DNA from 3 places in the Isoptericola sp. NPDC019693 genome. Region 3 is predicted to be linked to each of the others. Evidence: predicted binding sites of a transcription regulator. Region 3 holds the regulator's gene; each other region holds the start of a gene.
What was found. Region 3 encodes Rex, which represses fermentation and respiration genes when NADH is low (regulators of the CRP and FNR family bind a similar motif). Its sites were predicted from a motif close to CTTGTGAANNNNTTCACAAG; they were not measured.
Positions count from the first base shown of each region.

Region 1: the regulator Rex is predicted to act here: its motif matches at 2,945-2,964, upstream of pflB (formate C-acetyltransferase).
Region 2: the regulator Rex is predicted to act here: its motif matches at 1,386-1,405, upstream of adhE (bifunctional acetaldehyde-CoA/alcohol dehydrogenase).

Region 1 covers NZ_JBIRXP010000001.1:590,304-594,493, reverse strand. The annotation lists gene pflA (pyruvate formate-lyase-activating protein) at 1-649, opposite strand, end outside; gene pflB (formate C-acetyltransferase) at 652-2,907, opposite strand; gene ACH436_RS02765 (HAD family hydrolase) at 3,058-3,723, opposite strand; gene dxs (1-deoxy-D-xylulose-5-phosphate synthase) at 3,772-4,190, opposite strand, start outside.
Region 2 covers NZ_JBIRXP010000008.1:157,277-161,466, forward strand. The annotation lists gene ACH436_RS20050 (flavin-containing monooxygenase) at 1-1,222, opposite strand, end outside; gene adhE (bifunctional acetaldehyde-CoA/alcohol dehydrogenase) at 1,501-4,190, shown strand, end outside.
Region 3 covers NZ_JBIRXP010000003.1:142,017-146,206, forward strand. The annotation lists gene ACH436_RS09745 (acetoin utilization protein AcuC) at 1-560, shown strand, start outside; gene ACH436_RS09750 (30S ribosomal protein bS22) at 715-813, shown strand; gene ACH436_RS09755 (HAD family hydrolase) at 911-1,714, opposite strand; gene ACH436_RS09760 (glutaredoxin family protein) at 1,756-2,022, shown strand; gene ACH436_RS09765 (redox-sensing transcriptional repressor Rex) at 2,054-2,716, shown strand; gene ACH436_RS09770 (YceI family protein) at 2,794-3,342, opposite strand; gene ACH436_RS09775 (MarR family winged helix-turn-helix transcriptional regulator) at 3,445-3,951, shown strand; gene ACH436_RS09780 (pectate lyase) at 4,135-4,190, shown strand, end outside.

The DNA.
Region 1 (4,190 bases), on a different contig from region 3:
GGTCGTCGGTGAGGCCGGGCACCAGGACGAAACGCACCCAGACCTTGACGCCGCGCTCGGCGAGGCGGCGCCCGAAGCGCAGCGTGGGCGCCAGGGACCGCCCGGTCACGCGCCGGTAGGTCTCCTCGTCGCCCGCCTTGATGTCGAGCAGCACCAGGTCGGTGTCCTCCAGCATCGCGTCGGTCGCGTTCGCGCCCAGGAAGCCGGAGGTGTCGAGGGTGGTGTGCACCCCGAGCTCCTTCGCGCCGCGCAGGACCCGGGCGGCGAACGCGGGCTGCATGAGCACCTCGCCGCCCGAGAGCGTGAGCCCCCCGCCGGTCGCGGTGAAGATGCCGCGGTAGCGGGCCACGCGGGCCAGCAGGTCGTCGGCGAGGACCGGCTCGCCGTCCTTCATCGCGAGCGTGTCGGGGTTGTGGCAGTACAGGCACCGCAGCGGGCACCCGCTGAGGAACACCGTCAGCCGCGTGCCGGGGCCGTCGACGGCCGTCACGAGCTCCCAGGAGTGGACGGAGCCGAGCTCCCCGGAGCGCATCAGGGACAGCCGGTCGGACCGCCCCACCTCCTGCGTGTCGACCGTCTCGATCCCCCGCAGGCCGGCGCCGGCCCGGCGCCGGGAGGGGGCGTCCAGCAACACCGGGCCGGCAGTCATGGTCAGAGCCCCCCGTGGAAGGTCCGCGACAGCACGTCCAGCTGCTGCTCGCGGGTCAGCCGCACGAAGTTCACCGCGTAGCCGGAGACGCGGATCGTGAGCTGCGGGTAGTTCTCCGGGTGCTCCATCGCGTCCTCGAGCGTCTCGCGCACGAGGACGTTGACGTTCATGTGGTAGCCGTCGCCGCCCACCGAGGCGTCGAGCAGGCCGGCCAGGTTGGTCACCTGCTCCTCGCGGGTGCGGCCGAGGCCGGACGGCACGACCGTGTTGGTCAGCGAGATCCCGTCCTGCGCCTGGTCGTAGGGCAGCTTCGCGACGGACAGCGCCGAGGCGAGCATGCCGTGCGTGTCGCGGCCGTTCATCGGGTTGGCGCCCGGCGAGAAGGGCTCGCCCGCGCGGCGGCCGTCCGGGGTGTTCCCGGTGGCCTTGCCGTAGACCACGTTGGACGTGATGGTCAGCACCGACTGGGTCGGCACCGCGTCGCGGTACATCCGGTGGCTGCGGATCTTCGCCATGAACGACTCGACCAGCTCCACGGCGATGGCGTCGACGCGGTCGTCGTCGTTGCCGTAGGCCGGGTAGTCGCCGTCGATCTCGTAGTCCACGACGACGCCGTTCTCGTCGGCCACCGGGATCACCCTGGCGTAGCGGATCGCCGACAGGGAGTCCGCCGCGACCGACAGCCCCGCGATGCCGCAGGCCATGGTGCGCAGCACGTCCCGGTCGTGCAGGGCCATCTCGAGCCGCTCGTACGCGTACTTGTCGTGCGACCAGTGGATGCAGTTGAGCGCCTCGACGTACGTCTCGGCGAGCCAGTCCATGGTGCGGTCGAAGCGGGCGCGGACGTCGTCGTAGTCGAGCGGCAGGCCCGGGGCGACGGCGGGGAACGCCGGCGAGACCTGCTTGCCGGTGACCTCGTCCTTGCCGCCGTTGATCGCGTACAGCAGCGCCTTGGCGAGGTTCACGCGAGCGCCGAAGAACTGCATCTGCTTGCCGACCGCCATCGGCGAGACGCAGCACGCGATGGCCGCGTCGTCGCCCCAGGCGGGGCGGATCTGCTCGTCCGACTCGTACTGCACCGCGGACGTGTCGATCGACACCTTGGCGCAGAACTCCTTGAACCCCTCGGGCAGGCGAGCGCTCCAGAAGACCGTCATGTTCGGCTCGGGGGCCGGGCCCAGGTTGTACAGCGTCTGCAGGAAGCGGAACGAGTTCTTGGTGACGAGCGGGCGGCCGTCCTCGCCCATGCCGCCGATGGTCTCGGTGACCCAGGTGGGGTCGCCGGAGAAGAGGGCGTCGTACTCCGGGGTGCGCAGGAAGCGCACGATCCGCAGCTTGATGACGAAGTCGTCGATGATCTCCTGCGCCTCGGGCTCGGTGAGGCGCCCGGCGGCCAGGTCCCGCTCGATGTACACGTCGAGGAACGTCGACGTGCGCCCGAGCGACATCGCTGCGCCGTTCTGCTCCTTCACGGCGGCGAGGTAGCCGAAGTACAGCCACTGGACGGCCTCGCGGGCCGTCGTCGCCGGGCCGGAGATGTCGTACCCGTAGGACGCGGCCATCTCCTTGAGCTCGCCGAGCGCGCGGATCTGCTCCGCGTGCTCCTCCCGCTCGCGGACCACGGTCTCGCTGAACGGCTGGACGTCGAGGCCGAGCTTGTCGACCTTCTTCGCGGCGACGAGCTGGTCGACGCCGTACAGGGCCACGCGGCGGTAGTCGCCGATGATCCTGCCGCGCCCGTACGCGTCGGGCAGGCCGGTGATGATGTGGGAGCTGCGCGCGGCGCGGACGTTCGGCGGGTAGACGTCGAAGACGCCCTGGTTGTGCGTCTTGCGGTACTCGGAGAACACCTTCTTGAGGTTCTCGTCCACCGGGTAGCCGTACGTCTTCAGCGCGCCCTCGACCATGCGCCACCCGCCGTTCGGCATGATCGCGCGCTTGAGCGGGGCGTCGGTCTGCAGGCCGACGATCAGCTCCGCGTCGCGGTCGATGTAGCCGGGGCCGTGCGCGGTGATCGCCGCGGGGGTGTGCGAGTCGACGCCGTAGACGCCCTTCTCGCGCTCGGCCGGGAACATCGCCGAGAGCTTCTCCCACACGGCGGTGGTGCGCGCCGTCGGCCCGGCGAGGAACGCGTCGTCACCCGTGTACGGGGTGTAGTTGCGCTGGATGAAGTCGCGCACGTCGATGCCGTCGCACCACGGTCCCGGGGCGAAGCCCGCCCAGGCGGTGGTCGTGGTGGGTGCCGCGTCGGTGGTCATAGGGAGCCCCCTCCTTCTGAGGTATGACCACATCGTATTCGTGAAAGCCTTCACAAGCGATGCCGAAGGGCTGTGATGTCGCAGACACCCCCGATCGCGCGCTCCGTCCTGGGACCCGGACCGGCCCCGCGGCAGGGCTCCGCAAGAGGATCAGCGGCGGACGGCTCCCGGCGTCGAGAGCGCGAGCGAGATCGCCTCGCGCGTCGTCGGCGCGACGACGTCGGGCCGGTCCGGGCCGTCCCACGACCGCCCGTGCGAGACCCACGCCGTCCGCGTGCCGGCGGCGTGACCTGCCGCGACGTCGGCGTGCCCGGCGTCGCCGACCATCCAGACGTCGCGGCGGTCGGCGTCGGGGAGCCCGAGCCGGTCGAGGGCGATCTCCAGCAGGAGCGGGTCGGGCTTGGCGACGCCCTCCTCCTCGGACACCACGATCGCGTCCGCGTGCGCGTCCAGGCCGCACCGTGCGAGCTTGCCGCGCTGCTGCGCGGAGGCCCCGTTCGTGACGACCGCCACCGGGTGCCCGGCAGCGCGCAGCGCCCGGAGGGTGTCGACGACCCCGTCGTACGGGCGCACCCGCTCGAGGATGCCCGCCCGGAACCGCTCGATCCCGGCCGGCACGTCGTCGTCCCAGCCGAGGCGGTCGATGAGCACGCGCGCGAGGGCCGCCTTCGAGCCGTGCCCGCTTTCGTCGGCCGCGAGGACGGCTGCGAGGTCGTCGGCCCCGCCGCCCGCGCGTCGCACCTCCCCCGACGCCCACGCCTCGAACGCCTCGGCGCGGCCCACCAGCGTGTTGTCCAGGTCGAGCAGCCAGATCATGCCCGCGAGGCTAGCGGCCGCCGGCCGCCCGGGTCCGTCCGTCTCGCGTCAGCCGCGCGCGAGCGCGGCGAGCGCGTCGCGCACGGCGTCCTCGGCGCGCATCCGCTGCTGGGTGAGGATCTGCTCCCGGCTGGCGTGGTCCAGGAACCGGGTCGGCAGCCCGACGTGCACGAACGGCGTGCGCACGCCCTGCTCCCCCGCCCGCTGCGCGGTCATGGCGCCGACGCCGCCGTCGACGACGCCGTCCTCGAGGGTCAGCACGAGGTCGTGCTCGCCGGCGAGCTTGACCAGCGCCTCCGGCACCGGCAGCACCCACGTGGGCGCCACGACGTCCACCGCCAGGCCGTGCGCGGCGAGGGACTCCCCCGCGGCGAGCGCCGTGCCCACCATCGACCCGACGCCGACGACGAGGACCTTGCGCGCGTCCGGGCCCGTGCCCGAGGTCGCGCCGGGCGTGTGCCGGGCGA
Region 2 (4,190 bases), on a different contig from region 3:
GGGCGGCCGTCCACAGGGCGGCGACCTCGGCCGACAGCGGGCTGAACAGCGACGAGTTGTACCCCGCGAACGTCAGGTGCGGCACGTCGTGCGGCAGCACCTGCCGGTAGAGCTGGAAGTTGCCGCGGTCGTCGAGCAGGCGCGCCTGCAGGTCGTCGTCCAGGAACGGCACGCGCTGGTGGAAGCCCGTGCCGCACACCACGAGGTCGGCGCGCACGGTGGTGCCGTCGTCGAGCACCGCGACCGGGGCGCCGTCGTCGTCGACGCCGAGGCGCTCGACCTCGGCCTCGCGGTGCACGTGGATCTTCCCCTCGGACACCTGCTCGTAGAAGCCGTCGGTGGCGAGCGAGACCGTGGAGCGGGCGATGTCGGCGAACTCGCCGCGCGGCACCAGCCCGAGCTCCCGCAGGCGCAGCTGCTTCGTGGACACCGCGCCGACGCTGGACAGCATCGACCGCCGCACGCCGTCGCCGGGCCCGTGCAGGAACTTCTCCATGCCGCCGGACAGGGTCTCGTAGCGGAACAGCCCCTCGCCCATCCGGGTCAGCAGGAGGTACTTGTAGTTGAGCGCGTTGCCGAGCCGCTTCGGCAGCTTCCACAGCAGGTGCCGCGCGACGACCCGCGTGCCGGCCGCGACGGGGGCGACCTCGGCGGCGACGTCGCACGCCGACTTGCCGTACCCGACGACCACGACGTGCTTGCCGCGCGCGTCCTCGAGGGACGTGAGCTGGCTGGAGGCGATGACCTTGCCGCCGGCGCGCAGCAGCTGGGCGAGGCCCTCGAAACGGGGGATCACGGGGTCGGAGAAGATGCCGTTCGCCACCACGACGTGGTCGAAGCGCTCGGGCTCGCCGACCGGCTCGCCCGCGTGCCGCGCGGTGACGAACCACCCGTCCTCCGCAGGGGTGAGCTCGGCGCGCACGACCTCGGTGGACAGCCGGAGCGTGCCGCGCAGGTCGTGGAGGTCCACGTAGCGCTCGAGGTAGGCCTGGACCTGCTGGCCGCTGGGCCACTCGGGGTAGTCCTTCGGCATGGGCAGGTCGGAGAACGCGTACGAGCCCTTGTTGTTCTGCGTCGTGAGACCCGAGTAGCGACGGCTCGCGCTCCACACGCCACCGACGTCGGGGGCCTTGTCGAGCACGGTGACGTCGTGCCCGAACTCACGGAGGACCTTGGCACTGGCCAGGCCGGCGAAGCCGGCACCGACGACGGCGATCTTCATGGGCGTCCCTGAGGTTGGTCGATATAGGTCAAAACGCCAAAATTGTAGCGGGCTGGACATCGTCGCGGTAGGGCTCTCGAGGGGTGCGCCCGGCGTCGGCACTGTCGCCCCGGGCGTCGGTGTGACCGATCCTGCTGCCCGAGGACTTGTGGTCAGACCACAGTTGGTGAAGACTTTCACAAGGAGGTCGCTCGACAGATGCCGGCTTCCGACGCCGGGACGCGGCTGAACGCCGCGCAGGCCAGGGCCCGACGGACGGGCCCCGGGAGGGGACACTCGTGAGCACGACCGCCAGCACCACCGCCACCGCACCAGCCACCGCACCAGCCGATGCCGCCACCACGGCCGGCACGGGCCCGACGGCGCACGACGAGATCGACGCGCTCGTCGCCCGCGGCCTGAAGGCCCTGCGCCAGTACGACGCCTTCACGCAGGAGGACGTCGACCGGATCGTCAAGAAGGCGTCCGTCGCGGCGCTCCACGAGCACGGGCGGCTCGCGCGGCTCGCGGTCGAGGAGACCGGGCGCGGCGTCTTCGAGGACAAGGCGACGAAGAACATCTTCGCGTGCGAGCACGTGCCGCACTCGATGGCGAACCTCAAGACCGTCGGCGTGATCGGCCGCGACGACCTGCGCGGCATCGTCGAGATCGCCGAGCCGGTCGGGGTCGTCGCCGGCATCACGCCGGTCACCAACCCGACGTCCACCGCGATCTTCAAGGCGCTCATCGCGCTCAAGACGCGCAACCCGATCGTCTTCGCGTTCCACCCCGGCGCCCAGGACAGCTCCGTGGAGGCGGCCCGGATCGTGCGCGACGCCGCTGTCGCCGAGGGCGCGCCCGCCGACTGCATCCAGTGGGTGACGCGCCCGTCCCTGGAGGCCACCTCGGCCCTCATGAACCATGACGGCGTGTCGCTCATCCTCGCGACCGGGGGCAACGCGCTCGTGCGGGCCGCCTACTCGGCCGGCAAGCCGGCCCTCGGCGTCGGCGCGGGCAACGTGCCCGCGTACATCGAGCGGACGGCCAAGCTCGGCCGGGCGGTCAACGACATCGTGCTGTCCAAGGGCTTCGACAACGGGATGGTCTGCGCCTCCGAGCAGGCCGTGATCATCGACGACGAGATCTACGACGACGCGATGGCCGAGCTGGGCCGGATGCACGCCTACCGCGCCACCCCGCAGGAGAAGGCGCTGCTCGAGCGCTTCGTCTTCGGCGTCGAGGCCGACTCCGCGAACTGCGCCGGGGCGCGGCTCAACGCCGCCGTCGTCGGCAAGAGCCCGCAGTGGATCGCCGAGCAGGCGGGCTTCACCGTGCCCGCGGACACGTCGGTCATCCTCGCCGAGTGCGCGGCGGTCGGACCTGCCGAGCCGCTCACCCGCGAGAAGCTCAGCCCGGTGCTGGCCGTCCTGCGGGCCACCTCGACCGACCACGGCGTCGCGCTCGCGGCCCAGATGGTGGAGTTCGACGGCCTGGGGCACTCGGCCGCGATCCACACCCAGGACGAGGCCCTCGCCGAGCGGTTCGGGCACGAGGTCAAGGCCGTGCGCGTCCTGTGGAACCAGCCGAGCGCCCTCGGCGGCATCGGCGACATCTACAACGCGCTCATCCCGTCCCTCACGCTGGGCTGCGGCTCCTACGGGCACAACTCGGTGTCGAACAACGTCAGCGCGGTGAACCTGCTCAACGTCAAGCGCGTGGCCCGGCGCAACAACAACATGCAGTGGTTCAAGGTGCCGCCCAAGACGTACTTCGAGCCGAACGCCATCCAGTACCTGGTGGACATGCCCGGCGTCGAGCGCGTCACGGTCGTCACCGACCGGGTGATGAGCCAGATCGGCATCGTGGACAAGGTCCTCGACGTCCTGCAGCGGCGGGCGAACCCGGTCGCCGTCCAGATCATCGACACCGTCGAGCCGGAGCCGAGCGTCGAGACCGTCGAGCGCGGGGCGCAGCTCATGCGCGACCACCGCCCGGACACCATCGTCGCGATCGGCGGCGGCTCGCCCATGGACGCCGCCAAGGTGATGTGGCTCCAGTACGAGCACCCGGAGGTCGCGTTCTCCGACCTGCGCGAGAAGTTCTTCGACGTGCGCAAGCGGGCCTTCCAGTACCCGCCCCTGGGCGACCTGGCCCGCCTGGTGTGCATCCCGACGTCCTCGGGCACGGGCGCGGAGGTGACGCCGTTCGCCGTCATCACCGACCACGCGACGGGGTACAAGTACCCGCTCGCCGACTACGCGCTCACGCCGTCGGTCGCCATCGTCGACCCCGAGCTCACCCGCACCATGCCCGCGAGCCTCGCGGCCGACTCCGGGTTCGACGCGCTGACGCACGCCACCGAGGCGTACGTGTCGGTCTACGCCAACGACTTCACCGACGGCATGGCCCTGCACGCGATCAAGCTGGTCTTCGAGAACATCGAGGCGTCGGTGACGCGCGGCGAGGCGGCGCCCGAGGCGCGCGAGAAGATGCACAACGCGGCCACGATCGCCGGGATGGCGTTCGGCAGCGCGTTCCTCGGCATCGTGCACGCGATGGCCCACACCGTGGGCGCGACGTTCGGGCTGGTGCACGGCCGGACCAACGCGGTCTTCCTGCCGCACGCGATCCGCTACAACGGCCAGGTGCCCACCAAGGTGACCGGCTGGCCGAAGGCGGAGCGGTACGTCGCCCCGGAGCGCTACCAGGAGATCGCGAAGCACCTGGGGCTGCCGGCGTCGACCCCCGAGGAGGGCGTCGAGTCCTACGCCCGCGCCGTCGAGGAGCTGCGGGCGAAGGTGGGCATCGAGTCGAGCTTCGCCGAGCAGGGGGTCGCGGAGCGGGAGTTCGTGGGCGGCCTCGACGCGCTGGCCATGCGGGCCTACGAGGACCAGTGCGCCCCGGCGAACCCGCGACTGCCGATGCTCGAGGACATGAAGGACATCATGGTCGCCACGTACTACGGCACGAGCCGCGAGGAGGTCCGCGA
Region 3 (4,190 bases):
ACACGGGCGGGACGGCCGCGCAGGGCACCGCGGTGAACGTCGCGCTGCCGCCGCGCACCGACGGCGCGCACTGGCTGCGGGCGGTGGACGCCGTCGTCCCCGCGGTGGTGCGCGAGTTCCGCCCGCAGGTGATCGTGTCGCAGCACGGCTGCGACGCGCACGGCAACGACCCGCTCACCGACCTGAACGTGGGCGTGGGCGCGCAGCGCACCGCGGCCCGCTGGGTGCACGACCTGGCGCACGAGCTCGCTGACGGCCGCTGGGTGGCTCTCGGCGGGGGCGGCTACGCGGTGGTCGACGTCGTGCCGCTGGTGTGGGCGAGCCTGGTGGCCGAGGCGGCGCACGCGCCGCTGGCCATCGGGATCGAGCTGCCGGAGGCCTGGCGGCAGGAGGTCGAGGAGCTCTCCGGGCTCGACCCGGCGGAGCGGCTCGGCAGCGGCGACGTGGCCTGGCGGCCGTGGGCGGACGGCTACGACCCGGCCGACGACGTCGACCGCGCGATCCTCGCCACCCGCCGGCACGTGTTCCCCACCTGGGGGCTGGACCCCTACCGCGACTGACGTCACCGGTCCGGCCGGACGGGCGCCGGTCGGGAGGGCGCCGGGCATCGGGTACCCTGGGGGACGGACTTTTCCGCGTTGGTCGGCTGCACCTGGACACAGGGCTCGTGGGACCAACCGTGTTCCACCGACCGACAAGCATTGTGAGGACCTCATGGGCTCCGTCATCAAGAAGCGCCGCAAGCGCATGGCGAAGAAGAAGCACCGCAAGCTGCTGCGCAAGACGCGTCACCAGCGTCGCAACAAGAAGTGACGTCGCCCGCCTGACGGCGGGACGCACGGACGAACGGGCCCGGCACCTCCTCGGAGGTACCGGGCCCGTTCGCTGTTCCCCGCCGGTGCGGGCGCGGTCAGCGGCCCTGGATCCGCCGCCGGATGCTGCGGAGCACCAGCCCGGCGACCCACGCGGCACCGGCCCACGACGCCGTCTTCATCCCGCGCCCGGCCACCCGCCGTCCCCGGCCCCGGAACTCGCGGATGGGCCAGCCGACCTCCTTGGCGTGCCGGCGCAGCCGCACGTCGGGGTTGATGGGGCAGGGGTTCCCGACGGTGCGCATCATCGGCAGGTCGTTGAGCGAGTCGCCGTAGGCGTAGGAGGCGGACAGGTCGATGCCCTCGCGCTCGGCCAGCTCCCGCACGGCCGCGCCCTTGGCCTCGCCGTGCATGAGGTCGCCCATGAGGCGGCCGGTGTAGAAGCCCCCGGAGTGCTCGGCGATCGTGCCGAGGCAGCCGGTGGCGCCGAGGCGCCGGGCGATGAGGCCGCCGATCTCGACCGGCGTCGCGGTGACGAGCCACACCTGGTCGCCGGCGGCGAGGTGCTCGTCGAGCAGCCGCTTGGTGCCGGGGAAGATGCGCAGCTCGAGCACGGTGTCGTACACGTCCTCGCCCACGGCGGTGATCTCCGCCACGGAGCGGCCGGCGATGAGCGACAGGGCGCGGCTGCGCACGGTCTCGATCTGCGAGCGGGACTCGCCGAACACGAGGTACTTCGCCTGGATCAGGGCGAACCGCAGCAGGTCGCGGGTGCCGAAGAACCGCCGCTGGTACAGGGCACGCGCGAGATGGAAGGCGCTGGCACCACGGATGATCGTGTTGTCGACGTCGAAGAAGGCTGCGGCGCGCGCCGGCGGGGACGACTCGGCGGGCGACGGCATGCGGTCCACTGTATCGGCGCCGCTAGTCTTGGCAGGTGAGCATGCCGCAGGGATCCGAAGGTGAACCCCGGGTGCTGCTGTACACGCGGGCCGGCTGCCACCTGTGCGAGGAGGCTCGGGCGGTGGTCGCGGACGTGTGCGGCGCGGCGGGGGAGGCCTGGCGGGAGGTCGACATCGAGGTCGACGGCCCGGGCGGGGACCTGGTGGGCAAGTACGGGGACTACGTGCCCGTCGTCGAGGTGGACGGCGTGCAGCAGGGCTTCTGGCGGGTGGACGGCGCGCGGCTGGCGCGGCGGCTGGCCCGCTGAGCCCGGGAGAGGACGACAGGGTGATCCAGCAGTGATCGAGCTCGGTGAGGCGACGGTGCCGGCCGCGACGGTGGCGAGGCTGCCCTACTACCTGCGCGCCCTGCGCGACCTGGCGGAGGCGGGCGTGACGACGACGTCGTCGTCGGAGCTGGCGGAGCGGTCGGGCGTCGGGTCGGCGCAGCTGCGCAAGGACCTGTCCTACCTCGGGTCGTTCGGCACGCGGGGCGTGGGCTACGACGTGCAGTCGCTGGCGCAGTACATCGCGACGGCGCTGGGCCTGGAGTCCGAGCACCGGCTGGCGATCGTCGGCATCGGCAACCTGGGGCACGCGCTGGCGAACTACTCGGGGTACGCCGCCCGTGGCTTCCAGGTGGTGGCGCTGCTGGACGCGGACCCGCAGGTGGTCGGGAACTCGGCGGCGGGGCTGACGATCGAGCACGTCGACGCGCTGGAGGACGTGCTCGCGCGCACCGGCGTGTCGATGGTGGTGCTGGCGACGCCCGGGCCGGTGGCGCAGGCCATCGCCGAGCGGATCGTGGCGTGCGGCGTCCGGGAGATCCTGTCCTTCGCGCCGGTGGCGCTGCAGCTGCCCGACGACGTCGTCGTGCGCTCGGTGGACGTGGCCGGCGAGCTGCAGATCCTGGCCTTCCACGCCGCGGCGCGCGCGGCCACGAACGGCGCCCCCGCGAGGTAGTTCGAAAAAAGCCGAGGTAGTTCGAAGGGGCGGCCCGCAGATGTGCGGACCGCCCCTTCGAACTACCTCGGCGAGGGTCAGTTCTGCTTGATCGCCGAGACGTCGAGGGCGATCTTGACCTTGTCGCCCACCAGGACGCCGCCGGTCTCGAGCGCGGCGTTCCAGGTCAGGCCGTAGTCCTTGCGCGAGATCTCGATCTCGGACTCGAAGCCGGCGCGCGGGTTGCCGAACGGGTCGGTGGCGGTGCCGGTGAACTCCGTCGGCAGCTCGACCGTGTTGGTGACGCCGTTGATCGTGAGGTCGCCGACGATCGTGTAGTCGTCGCCGTCCGTGGAGATGGCCTTGGAGGCGAAGGACCAGACCGGCTTCTCCTCGGCGTGCCAGAAGTCGGCGCTCTTCAGGTGGCCGTCACGGTTCTCGTCACCGGTGTTGACCGACGCGGCGTCGAGCTCCGCGGTGACGGCGGTCGACTCGAGGTCGTCGCCCACGGTGATCGCGCCGTTCGAGATCGTGATCGTGCCGCGCACCTTGGCGATCCCGGCGTGACGCACGGAGAACGAGGCGGTCGAGTGGGCGGTGTCGATGGCGTAGGTACCGGCGGTCAGGCCTGCGGGCAGCGCGGTCATGGTGTCTCCCTCGGGTTGGGTCGTGCTGACTGTCACCAAGATAGTTGATGAATCAACTATCGTCACGGGGGGTGGAACGCGGGGCTCTCGTAACCTATTCCCGTGGGTGCGACGAGGGCGCGGGAGCGCGACGACGACGGCCGCGCGGACGTGCGCTGGCTCGACGAGGAGCAGCAGTGGGCGTGGCGACGTTTCCTCGAGGGGACGTCCCGCTTCTTCGAGGCGCTGGGGGACGCCCATGACGAGGGGCTGCCGGTCACGCTCGGGGAGTACCACCTGCTGGTACAGCTCTCCGAGGCGCCCGGCCGGACGCTGCGGATGTCGGCGCTCGCGGAGTTCCTCGCGCTGTCGCGCAGCCGGCTGACGCACACCGTCGACCGGATGGAGCGGCGCGGGCTCGTGATCCGCACCCCGGTGCCGGGGGACCGGCGGGGGGTGAACTGCGTCATGACCGACGCCGGGTACGCGGCGCTCGTGGACGCCGCCCCGGGCCACGTCACCGCCGTGCGGCGTCTGCTGGTGGACGCCCTCACCGACGAGGAGTTCGCCGTCCTGGGCCGCGCGATGGCCAAGGTGTCTCAGGTGGCCAAGGGCACGGGCGGACGGTAGCCCCACCGTCCGTCTCGGGGCGTGAGAAACCGGTTGCCGGTCTCCTTCAACGTTGGAGAAGATGCGGCAGAGGCGGAAAGGGATTTCGCGCGGCGTCCGTCGTGCCCGGGCACCGGGCGCGGCCGACCGCCCCCGGATCGCACCACCCGGGGCTCGCTCCACCGAGCTCGAGAGGGGTCGACGATGACCCGAGGTACGAGGAGACGCCGGCTGCGGGGGGTGGTCGCGGCGCTGGCCGC